Regions from separate parts of the Streptomyces deccanensis genome, predicted to be linked through region 2. Evidence: riboswitches for the same ligand, from Rfam matches in the RefSeq annotation. Region 2 holds a riboswitch; the other holds the start of a gene.
The links. A riboswitch is a leader RNA that binds a small molecule or an ion and turns the genes downstream of it on or off. The one in region 2 is predicted to bind S-adenosylmethionine.
Positions count from the first base shown of each region.

Region 1: another riboswitch for S-adenosylmethionine. It lies ahead of L3078_RS12600 (aminotransferase class V-fold PLP-dependent enzyme); the one in region 2 lies ahead of thrC (threonine synthase).

Region 1 covers NZ_CP092431.1:2,821,440-2,825,848, reverse strand. The annotation lists gene qcrB (cytochrome bc1 complex cytochrome b subunit) at 1-642, shown strand, start outside; gene trpD (anthranilate phosphoribosyltransferase) at 770-1,834, shown strand; SAM riboswitch class IV at 2,150-2,265, shown strand; gene L3078_RS12600 (aminotransferase class V-fold PLP-dependent enzyme) at 2,393-3,754, shown strand; gene L3078_RS12595 (glycerate kinase family protein) at 3,715-4,409, opposite strand, start outside.
Region 2 covers NZ_CP092431.1:4,671,067-4,675,475, forward strand. The annotation lists gene L3078_RS20770 (ubiquitin-like small modifier protein 1) at 99-374, opposite strand; gene thrC (threonine synthase) at 477-1,781, opposite strand; SAM riboswitch class I at 1,799-1,955, opposite strand; gene L3078_RS20780 (glucosyl-3-phosphoglycerate synthase) at 2,087-3,031, shown strand; gene L3078_RS20785 (alpha,alpha-trehalose-phosphate synthase (UDP-forming)) at 3,294-4,409, shown strand, end outside.

The DNA.
Region 1 (4,409 bases), 1.8 Mb from region 2:
CACACGCTCGTCCTGGGTGTGTTCATCCCGCTGGTGATCTTCCCGCTGGTCCTGGTCGCGATCGCGGTCTACCCGTTCATCGAGTCCTGGGTCACCGGCGACAAGCGCGAGCACCACATCCTGGACCGCCCGCGCAACGCCCCGACCCGTACGGCCTTCGGTGTCGCGTGGATCACCTGGTACATGGTCCTGCTGATCGGTGGTGGAAACGACCTCTGGGCGACCCACTTCCACCTGTCGATCAACGCCATCACCTGGTTCGTCCGGATCGCGTTCTTCGTGGCCCCGGTCCTCGCGTTCATCGTCACCAAGCGCATCTGCCTCGGCCTGCAGCGCCGGGACAAGGACAAGATCCTGCACGGTCGCGAGACCGGCATCATCAAGCGCCTGCCGCACGGTGAGTTCATCGAGGTCCACGAGCCGCTCAGCCAGGAGCAGCTGCACACGCTCACGGCGCACGAGCAGTACAAGCCGGCCGAGATCGGCCCCGCGGTCGACGAGAACGGTGTCGCCCGCAAGGTGTCGCGCCTGGAGAAGGTCCGCGTCAAGCTGAGCAAGGGCTACTACGGCGAGGACAGCCAGATCGCCAAGCCCACCGTCGAGGAGTACAAGGAGATCACGAGCGGCCACGGCCACCACTGATCGCTTTGCTTCGCCACACCACGGTCGAAGGGCCCCCGTCCGATCTTCGGACGGGGGCCCTTCGCCGTGCTCCGACCTGGATAGGGTGGGGTTCTGTTCTTCTCTGCTACGACACCCAGGAGCGGCTATGAGCGCTGTGACCCCCGCTGGAGGCGACACCGCGGCGGGCCGTTCCTGGCCCGCCGTGCTGAACGCGCTGCTGTCCGGGCAGGACCAGGACGCCGGCGCCACCTTCTGGGCGATGGACCAGATCATGCGCGGCGAGGCGACGGACGCGCAGATCGCCGGGTTCGTGGTGGCCCTGCGGGCCAAGGGGGAGACCGTCGAGGAGATCACCGGTCTCGTCGAGGCACTGTACGAGCACGCCAAGGTGATCGAGGTGTCCGGGAAGACCGTCGACATCGTCGGCACCGGCGGGGACGGCGCCAAGACGGTCAACATCTCCACGATGTCGTCGATCGTCGTCGCCGGCACCGGCGCGAAGGTCGTCAAGCACGGCAACCGGGCCGCGTCGTCGGCGTCCGGGGCGTCCGACGTGCTGGAGAAGCTCGGCGTCAATCTGGAGCTGACGCCGCAGCGGGTGGCCGAGGTCGCCGAGGAGGCCGGGATCACCTTCTGCTTCGCGGTGAAGTTCCATCCGGCGCTGCGCCATGTGGCGGCCGCGCGTGGGCAGTTGGGCATCAGGACCGTCTTCAACGCGCTCGGGCCGCTGGCCAACCCGGCGAAGGTGCGGGCCCAGGCGGTCGGTGTGGCCGACCCCCGGATGGCGCCGATCATGGCCGGTGTCTTCGCCGAGCGCGGGAACTCCTCCCTGGTCTTCCGCGGTGACGACGGGCTGGACGAGCTGACCACCACGGCGACCTCGCGGGTGTGGGTCGTGCGGGACGGCAAGGTGACCGAAGAGAGCTTCGACCCGCGTGACGTGGGCTTGGAGCTGGTGCCGGTGGAGGCGTTGCGGGGGGCAGACGCGTCCTACAACGCGGATGTCGCGCGGCGACTGCTGGCCGGGGAGACCGGTCCCGTACGGGACGCGGTGCTGCTCAACTCGGCGGCGGCGCTGGTGGCGCTGGAGCCGACGTCCGCGCCGCTGGCGGAGCAGTTGCGGGGTGGAATGGCCAAGGCCGCGGAGTCGATCGATTCCGGGGCGGCGCGTGGGGTTCTCGAGCGGTGGGTCGCTGCGACGAATCGGTAGGTCGTCGGGTGGGCGCGGGTGCGTTGTCGGGTGCGGGTTCGGTGGGGCTTCTCGCGCAGTTCCCCGCGCCCCTAGAAGCCCAGGCCCTGCGGGCCTGAAAGACCGGGCCCTGCGGGCCTGAAAGGCGAGGGGGCTGCGGGATGATAAGCGAGGGGCGCAGCCCCTGCTTTTCAGGGGCGCGGGGAACTGCGCGATCAGCCCCCACCGGACCCGCACCCGCCGACGAAACACGCACCCCCAACCCCTCACGCGCCCCATCCCGCGATCCGGACACGAGTTGCGGCGCGGCGATCACTTCACGTACGTTCTGGTTCAGGTCATGAGTGACAGTCCATAGCCCCGGCTGGCTGTCCGGCAACCCTCCTTCCGTGGCGGGGTGCCCCGGGTGAAGACCGGGCCGTAGGCAGCGAGGTCTACGGCAAGCGCGGCTTCGAGGGAGTCTTCCGTGAGCAAGCGAATGCGATAGGGCCGCCGAGCCCCGCCTCCGCGCACCCCTTTCTCTTCTTTTCCTTCCTCCGCATGCCTTCTTTCCGCATGCCTCCTCACGGGAGTCCCCCCATGTCTGTCTCCACCCTTGCCGCCGCCCAGTCCGTTTGTGCCCCTCTGCCCGTTCTGGGCCGGGATGTCACCGTCCCGCTCGTCACCGGCGGCGAGGTCACCTACGCCGCACTCGACTACGCGGCCAGCGCCCCCGCGCTGCAGCGGGTGTGGGACGACGTGGCGGCGTACGCGCCCTACTACGGCAGCGTCCACCGAGGCGCCGGCTACCTCTCCCAGCTGTCGACCGACCTCTTCGAGAACGCCCGCAGGACCGTCGCGGAGTTCCTCGACTGCCGGGCCGAGGACCAGGTCGTGTTCACCCGGTCCACCACCGACTCGCTGAACCTCCTGGCCGCCGCCCTCCCCGCCGACTGCCAGGTCTTCGTCTTCGAGACCGAGCACCACGCCTCGCTGCTGCCCTGGCGCGACGCGCGGGTGACGTACCTGGACGCTCCCCGGACGCCGGAGCAGGCCGTCACCACGCTGGAGACCGCGCTCGCGGGACGCGACCCGCACGGGCCCGCGCTGGTCTGCGTCACCGGCGCCTCCAACGTCACCGGCGAGATCTGGCCGGTGCGTGAGCTGGCCGCCGCCGCGCACGCGCACGGCGCTCGGATCGTCCTCGACGCCGCCCAGCTGGCGCCTCACCACCCGCTGTCCGTACAGGAGTTGGACGTCGACTGGGTCGCGTTCTCCGGCCACAAGCTGTACGCGCCCTTCGGCTCGGGCGTCCTGGCCGGCCGCGCCGACTGGCTCGCCACGGCCGAGCCGTACCTCGCCGGCGGCGGTGCCTCCCGCAAGGTGACTCGGCGCACCGACGGCGGCATCGACGTCGAGTGGCACGAGACCGCCGCCCGGCACGAGGCCGGTTCGCCCAACGTCATCGGCGCCTACTCCATCGCCTCCGCCTGCAAGGCCCTCACCGAGGCGGGGTTCGACACGCTGGTCGCCCGGGAGCGGCACCTGATCGACACCGTGCGCGCCGGGCTCGCCGAGGTGCCCGAGGTGCGGATCCTCTCGCTCTTCGGGGACGACGCCCCGCGCGTCGGTGTCATCTCCTTCGTCGTCGAGGGCTGGAACAGCTCCCACTTCGCTGCCGCGCTCTCCGCCGAGTACGGCATCGGCCTACGCGACGGCCTGTTCTGCGCCCACCCCCTCGTCCGCACCCTCCTCGGCAGCGACCCGCAGACGCAGGGCGAGTGCGGCGCCCCCGAGGCCGCGCCCGGCGAGCGGTCCCTCAACGCGATCCGGGTGAGCTTCGGCGCGGGCACCCCCGACGAGCACGTGGAGCGGTTCGTCGGCGCGGTCAAGGAGCTCGTACGGGACGGCGCGAAGTGGAACTACCGCACGGAGGACGGGCGTTGTGTCCCGGCCGTGTGATCGACGCGGGGTGACCCCGATGTGCCTCTGCTGTCGGCCGTCACCCGTGCGCCCAGCACGATCATCCTGAGGGCCCGTTCCGTGGCGTCCGTGAGGAGTTCGCTCGCGCGGACCATGGCCTCGGCGAGGGCCATCGGCGCGGGCAGGATGCCGGTGTACGCGTCCACGCCGGGCACCTCGTGCGCGCCCTCGCCGAGGGTGCCCGCGAGGGCGAGGACCGGGCGGGCGTGCAGCTTGGCGCGGCGGGCCACCTCGGCGGGGACCTTGCCGCGCGGTGTCTGGTGGTCGAGGGCGCCCTCGGCGGTGATGACCAGGTCGGCGCGGGCGAGCCGGGCGTCGAGGTCCAGGTGGCCCAGCAGCACCTCGAAGCGGGGGAGCAACCGGGCGCCCAGGGCGGCGAGTCCGGCCCCGAGACCACCGGAGGCGCCGGTGCCGGGGCCGTGCCGGAGGTCGATGCCGGCCGGGCTGCCGGGCAGGTCCCGGGTGAGGACGTACGCCCAGTTCTCCAGGGCCGAGGACAACTCCTCGACCTGTGCCGGTGTGGCCCCCTTCTGCGGGCCGAAGACCCTGGCGACTCCCCGTTCACCGCACAGCACGTTGAACGGGTTGCAGGCGACGAGCAGCTCCACGCCCGCGAGGCGGGGGTCGAGCCCGG
Region 2 (4,409 bases):
GAATTGCCCCCTCCGCTTCTCTCACGGAGGGGGCAATTCGATGAACTCTCGGTAATCAATGTTACCGACGGTTACTACCGACCGGTACGGAGCGGCGGTCAGCCACCGGCGACCGCGGGAATGATCGACACGCCCGCACCGTCCGGCGTGGCCGTCTCCAGCCCCTGCTCGAACCGCACATCGTCGTCATTCACGTACACGTTCACGAACCGCCGCAGCTTGCCCTGGTCGTCCAGAACCCGGGCGGCGATCCCGTTGTGGTTCTTCTCGAGATCGGCGATGACCTCGCCGAGGGTCGCCCCTTCGGCCTGGACCTCGGCCTGCCCACCGGTGTAGGTGCGAAGGATGGTGGGGATGCGGACGTTGACGGACATGATCTGAAACCTCCGGGGAGTGCAGCGAACCTAAGGGGCGCGGGGAACTGCGCGACAAGCCCCCACTTACCCGCAGCCGAACGACTTGCTGACGGGTCCTGCTTACGCGAGGCCGGCCTCACGGAACGAATCAAGGCTGGGCCGGATGGTGGCGGTGAGCCCCGTCCCCGCCACCGCGTCCAGCGTCTTGAGACCGTCACCGGTGTTGAGCACGACCGTGGTGAGCGTCGGGTCCAGCAGCCCGTCCTCGATCAGCTTCTTCGTCACGCCCACGGTCACCCCACCGGCGGTCTCCGCGAAGATCCCCTCGGTCCGCGCGAGCAGCTTGATCGCCTCGACGACCTGCTCGTCCGTGACGTCCTCCACGGCCCCGCCGGTCCGCCGCGCGATGTCCAGCACGTACGGCCCGTCCGCCGGGTTGCCGATCGCGAGCGACTTGGCGATGGTGTTCGGCTTCTGGGGGCGCACCACGTCGTGCCCGGCCTTGAAGGCCACCGACACCGGCGAGCACCCCTCGGCCTGCGCGCCGAAGATCTTGTACGGCTTGTCCTCGACGAGCCCGAGCTTGATCAGCTCCTGGAGCCCCTTGTCGATCTTCGTGAGCTGCGACCCGGAGGCGATCGGCACCACCAGCTGGTCGGGGAGCTGCCAGCCGAGCTGCTCGCAGATCTCGTACGCGAGGGTCTTGGAGCCCTCCGCGTAGTACGGCCGCAGGTTGACGTTGACGAAGCCCCAGCCCTCGCCGGCCGGGTCGCCGATCAGCTCGGAGCAGAAGCGGTTCACGTCGTCATAGTTGCCCTCGATGCCGACGAGCTCGCCGCCGTAGACCGCGGCCATGACGACCTTGCCCTGCTCCAGGTCGTGCGGGATGAACACACAGGACCGGAAGCCGGCGCGGGCGGCGGCGGCGCCGACGGCACCGGCCAGGTTGCCCGTGGAGGAGCAGGAGAGGGTGGTGAAGCCGAAGGCGCGGGCCGCTTCCAGGGCCTGGGCGACGACGCGGTCCTTGAAGGAGTGCGTCGGGTTGCCGGAGTCGTCCTTGATGAACAGCTTGCCGGCGTCGACACCGAGCGCGGCGGCCAGGTTGTCGGCCTTGACGAGCTGGGTCCAGCCGGGGTTGATGTTCGGCTTGTCGGCGACGTCGGCCGGAACGGGCAGCAGGGGCGCGTAACGCCAGATGTTCGCGGGCCCGGACTCGATCGTCTTCCGCAGCTCCTCCGTTTCGTACGCGGAGTAGTCGTACGCGATCTCGAGGGGACCGAAACACTCCTCGCAGGCGAAGACCGGTCCGAGGGGGACGCGGTGGCCGCACTCACGACAGCTCAGCGCGGCGGCGGGGCCGAGGTCTACCGTGGAACCGGTGGAGGCGGAGGATTCGGTGGTGCTTGCAACAGTCTGCGCAGCCATGGAGGCGAGGCCCTTTCTCCTCATCTTCCTCACGACGCACTTCGCCGTGAGACGGATTTGGCACCTTCCCTAGCCGGGAGCCTCGCGGTGTGATCGACAGTGATCACTACGAGACCGGCTGGAGGGTTGCCGGGGCTTCATCGGGCCGTATCCCTCTGCCCCTCTGGATGAGCGGTATTTGGTTGTATACGCCGACGAGCCGCGACATGCGATGGTCACCAGCGTTGTCCAAGACTGTAACCGAAGGCCAGGACAGTTGAGAGAGCCGTCCGAACCGCGAGATGAACGCAGAGGAGCCGCGCACTGTGCTGAACGAAGTCGAGCACTGGCTGAACACCCGCTCCTGGTCCATGTCCGACCGCCCGCTCCACCGCATCATGGCCGCGAAACGAGCCACGGGACAGACGGTCAGCGTCGTCCTGCCCGCGCTGAACGAGGAGGAGACGGTCGGCGACATCGTCGCGATCATCCGCCATGACCTCATGCGGCAGGTCCCGCTCGTCGACGAGATCGTGGTCGTCGACTCCGGCTCGACGGACCGGACGTCGCAGGTCGCGGCCGCCGCCGGGGCGCGGGTCGTCCACCGCGACTCGATCCTGCCCCGTATCCCGGCCGTGCCCGGCAAGGGCGAGGTGCTGTGGCGGTCGCTGATGGTGACGTCCGGCGACATCGTCTGCTTCATCGACGCGGACCTCAGGGAGTTCTCGTCGGACTTCGTCTCCGGGATCGTCGGCCCGCTGCTCACCGAGCCCGGTGTCGACCTCGTCAAGGCGATGTACGACCGCCCCCTCGGCTCCGCCGCCGGACAGGGCGGCCGTGTGACCGAACTCATGGCCCGCCCCCTCCTCAACATGCACTGGCCCCAGCTGGCCGGCTTCGTCCAGCCGCTCGGCGGCGAGTACGCGGCACGGCGCTCGCTCCTCGAACGGCTGCCGTTCCCGGTGGGCTACGGCATCGAGCTGGGCATGCTGGTCGACGCGCTCCACCTGGTCGGCCTCGACGCGCTGGCCCAGGTCGATGTGGGCGTCCGCAAACACCGCCACCAGGACGGGGCGGCGCTGGGCCGCATGTCCGCGGCGATCTACCGCACGGCTCAGCTGCGGCTGGCCCGGGGGCACCTGATCCGTCCGGTGCTGACGCAGTTCGAGCGGGGGCGGGAGGGGTTCGAGCCGCGCACGTATTCGGTGGACCTGGAGGAACGGCCGCCGATGGTGGAGATCGGGGAGTACGTGCGGCGAAAGGCCGCGTGAGGGGTGGGGTGGTTCTGTCGTCGGGCGGGTGCGGGCCCGGTGGGGGCCGTTCGCGCAGTTCCCCGCGCCCCTGAAAAGCCGGGGCTGCGCCCCGCGCTTTTCAGGCCCGCAGGGCCTGGTCTTTCAGGGGCGCGGGGAACTGCGCGAGAAGCCCCACCGGGCCGCGGCCGCCGACGCACCCGCACCCCCCACCCCATCAGGCGCCCGGTACACAGCCGCACCCCACGTTTGACCGGCGGAGCCCGTGGCTAGGTTGTGCCGTATGGCATCGACGCACAGCGCGCGGATCCTCGTCGCCTCCAACCGCGGCCCCATCACGTACACGGAGGACGAATCCGGCGCCCTCACAGCGAAGCGCGGCGGCGGCGGACTCGTCTCGGGGCTCTCCGCGATCGACTCGGAGGCGGGGGCCGTCTGGGTCTGCTCCGCCCTCGGCGACGGCGACCGCGAGGCCGTACGCCGCGGCGTCGGCGAGCCCGGCGTCCGCATGCTCGACATCCCCGCCGACGTGCACCACGACGCGTACAACGGCGTCGCCAACTCCACGCTGTGGTTCGTGCACCACATGCTCTACCAGACCCCGCTGGAACCTTCCTTCGACGCGGAGTTCCGGCGCCAGTGGGCGTCGTACGAGACGTACAACCGCGCCTTCGCCGAGGCGCTCGCGCAGGAGGCGGCGGACGGCGCGGCCGTGCTCGTGCAGGACTACCACCTGACCCTGGTCCCCCGGATGCTCCGCGAACTCCGCCCCGACCTGCGGATCGGCCACTTCTCCCACACCCCGTGGGCGCCCGTCGACTACTTCCGGCTGCTGCCCGACGACATCGCCGCGCAGGTCCTCGACGGCATCCTCGGCGCCGACCGGGCCGCGTTCCTCACGCGGCGGTGGGCGGACGCGTTCACCGAGTGCGCGCGCGCCGTCCTCGGCCCCGACGCCGCGTCCGGCACCCGGATCGGCGTGCACGGCCTGGGCGCCGACGCGGACTTCCTGCGGGCCCGCGCCCACGAGGCGGACGTCGACGACCGCATGGCCGCGCTGCGCGAGCAGATCGGTACGGCGCCCGACGGCACCCCGCGCCGCACGATCGTCCGCGTCGACCGCACGGAACTCTCCAAGAACATCGTGCGCGGCCTGCACGCCTACCGACAGCTCCTCGACGAGCAGCCGACCTGGCGCGAGCGCGTCGTGCACATCGCCCTCGCCTACCCGTCGCGGCAGGACCTCGCGGTGTACCGGGACTACATGAGCGAGGTCCAGCGGGTCGCGGACGACATCAACGAGCGGTACGGGACGCCGGGTTGGACCCCGGTCGTCCTCCACCTCAAGGACGACTTCGCCCGCTCCCTCGCGGCCTACCGGCTCGCCGACGTGGCCCTG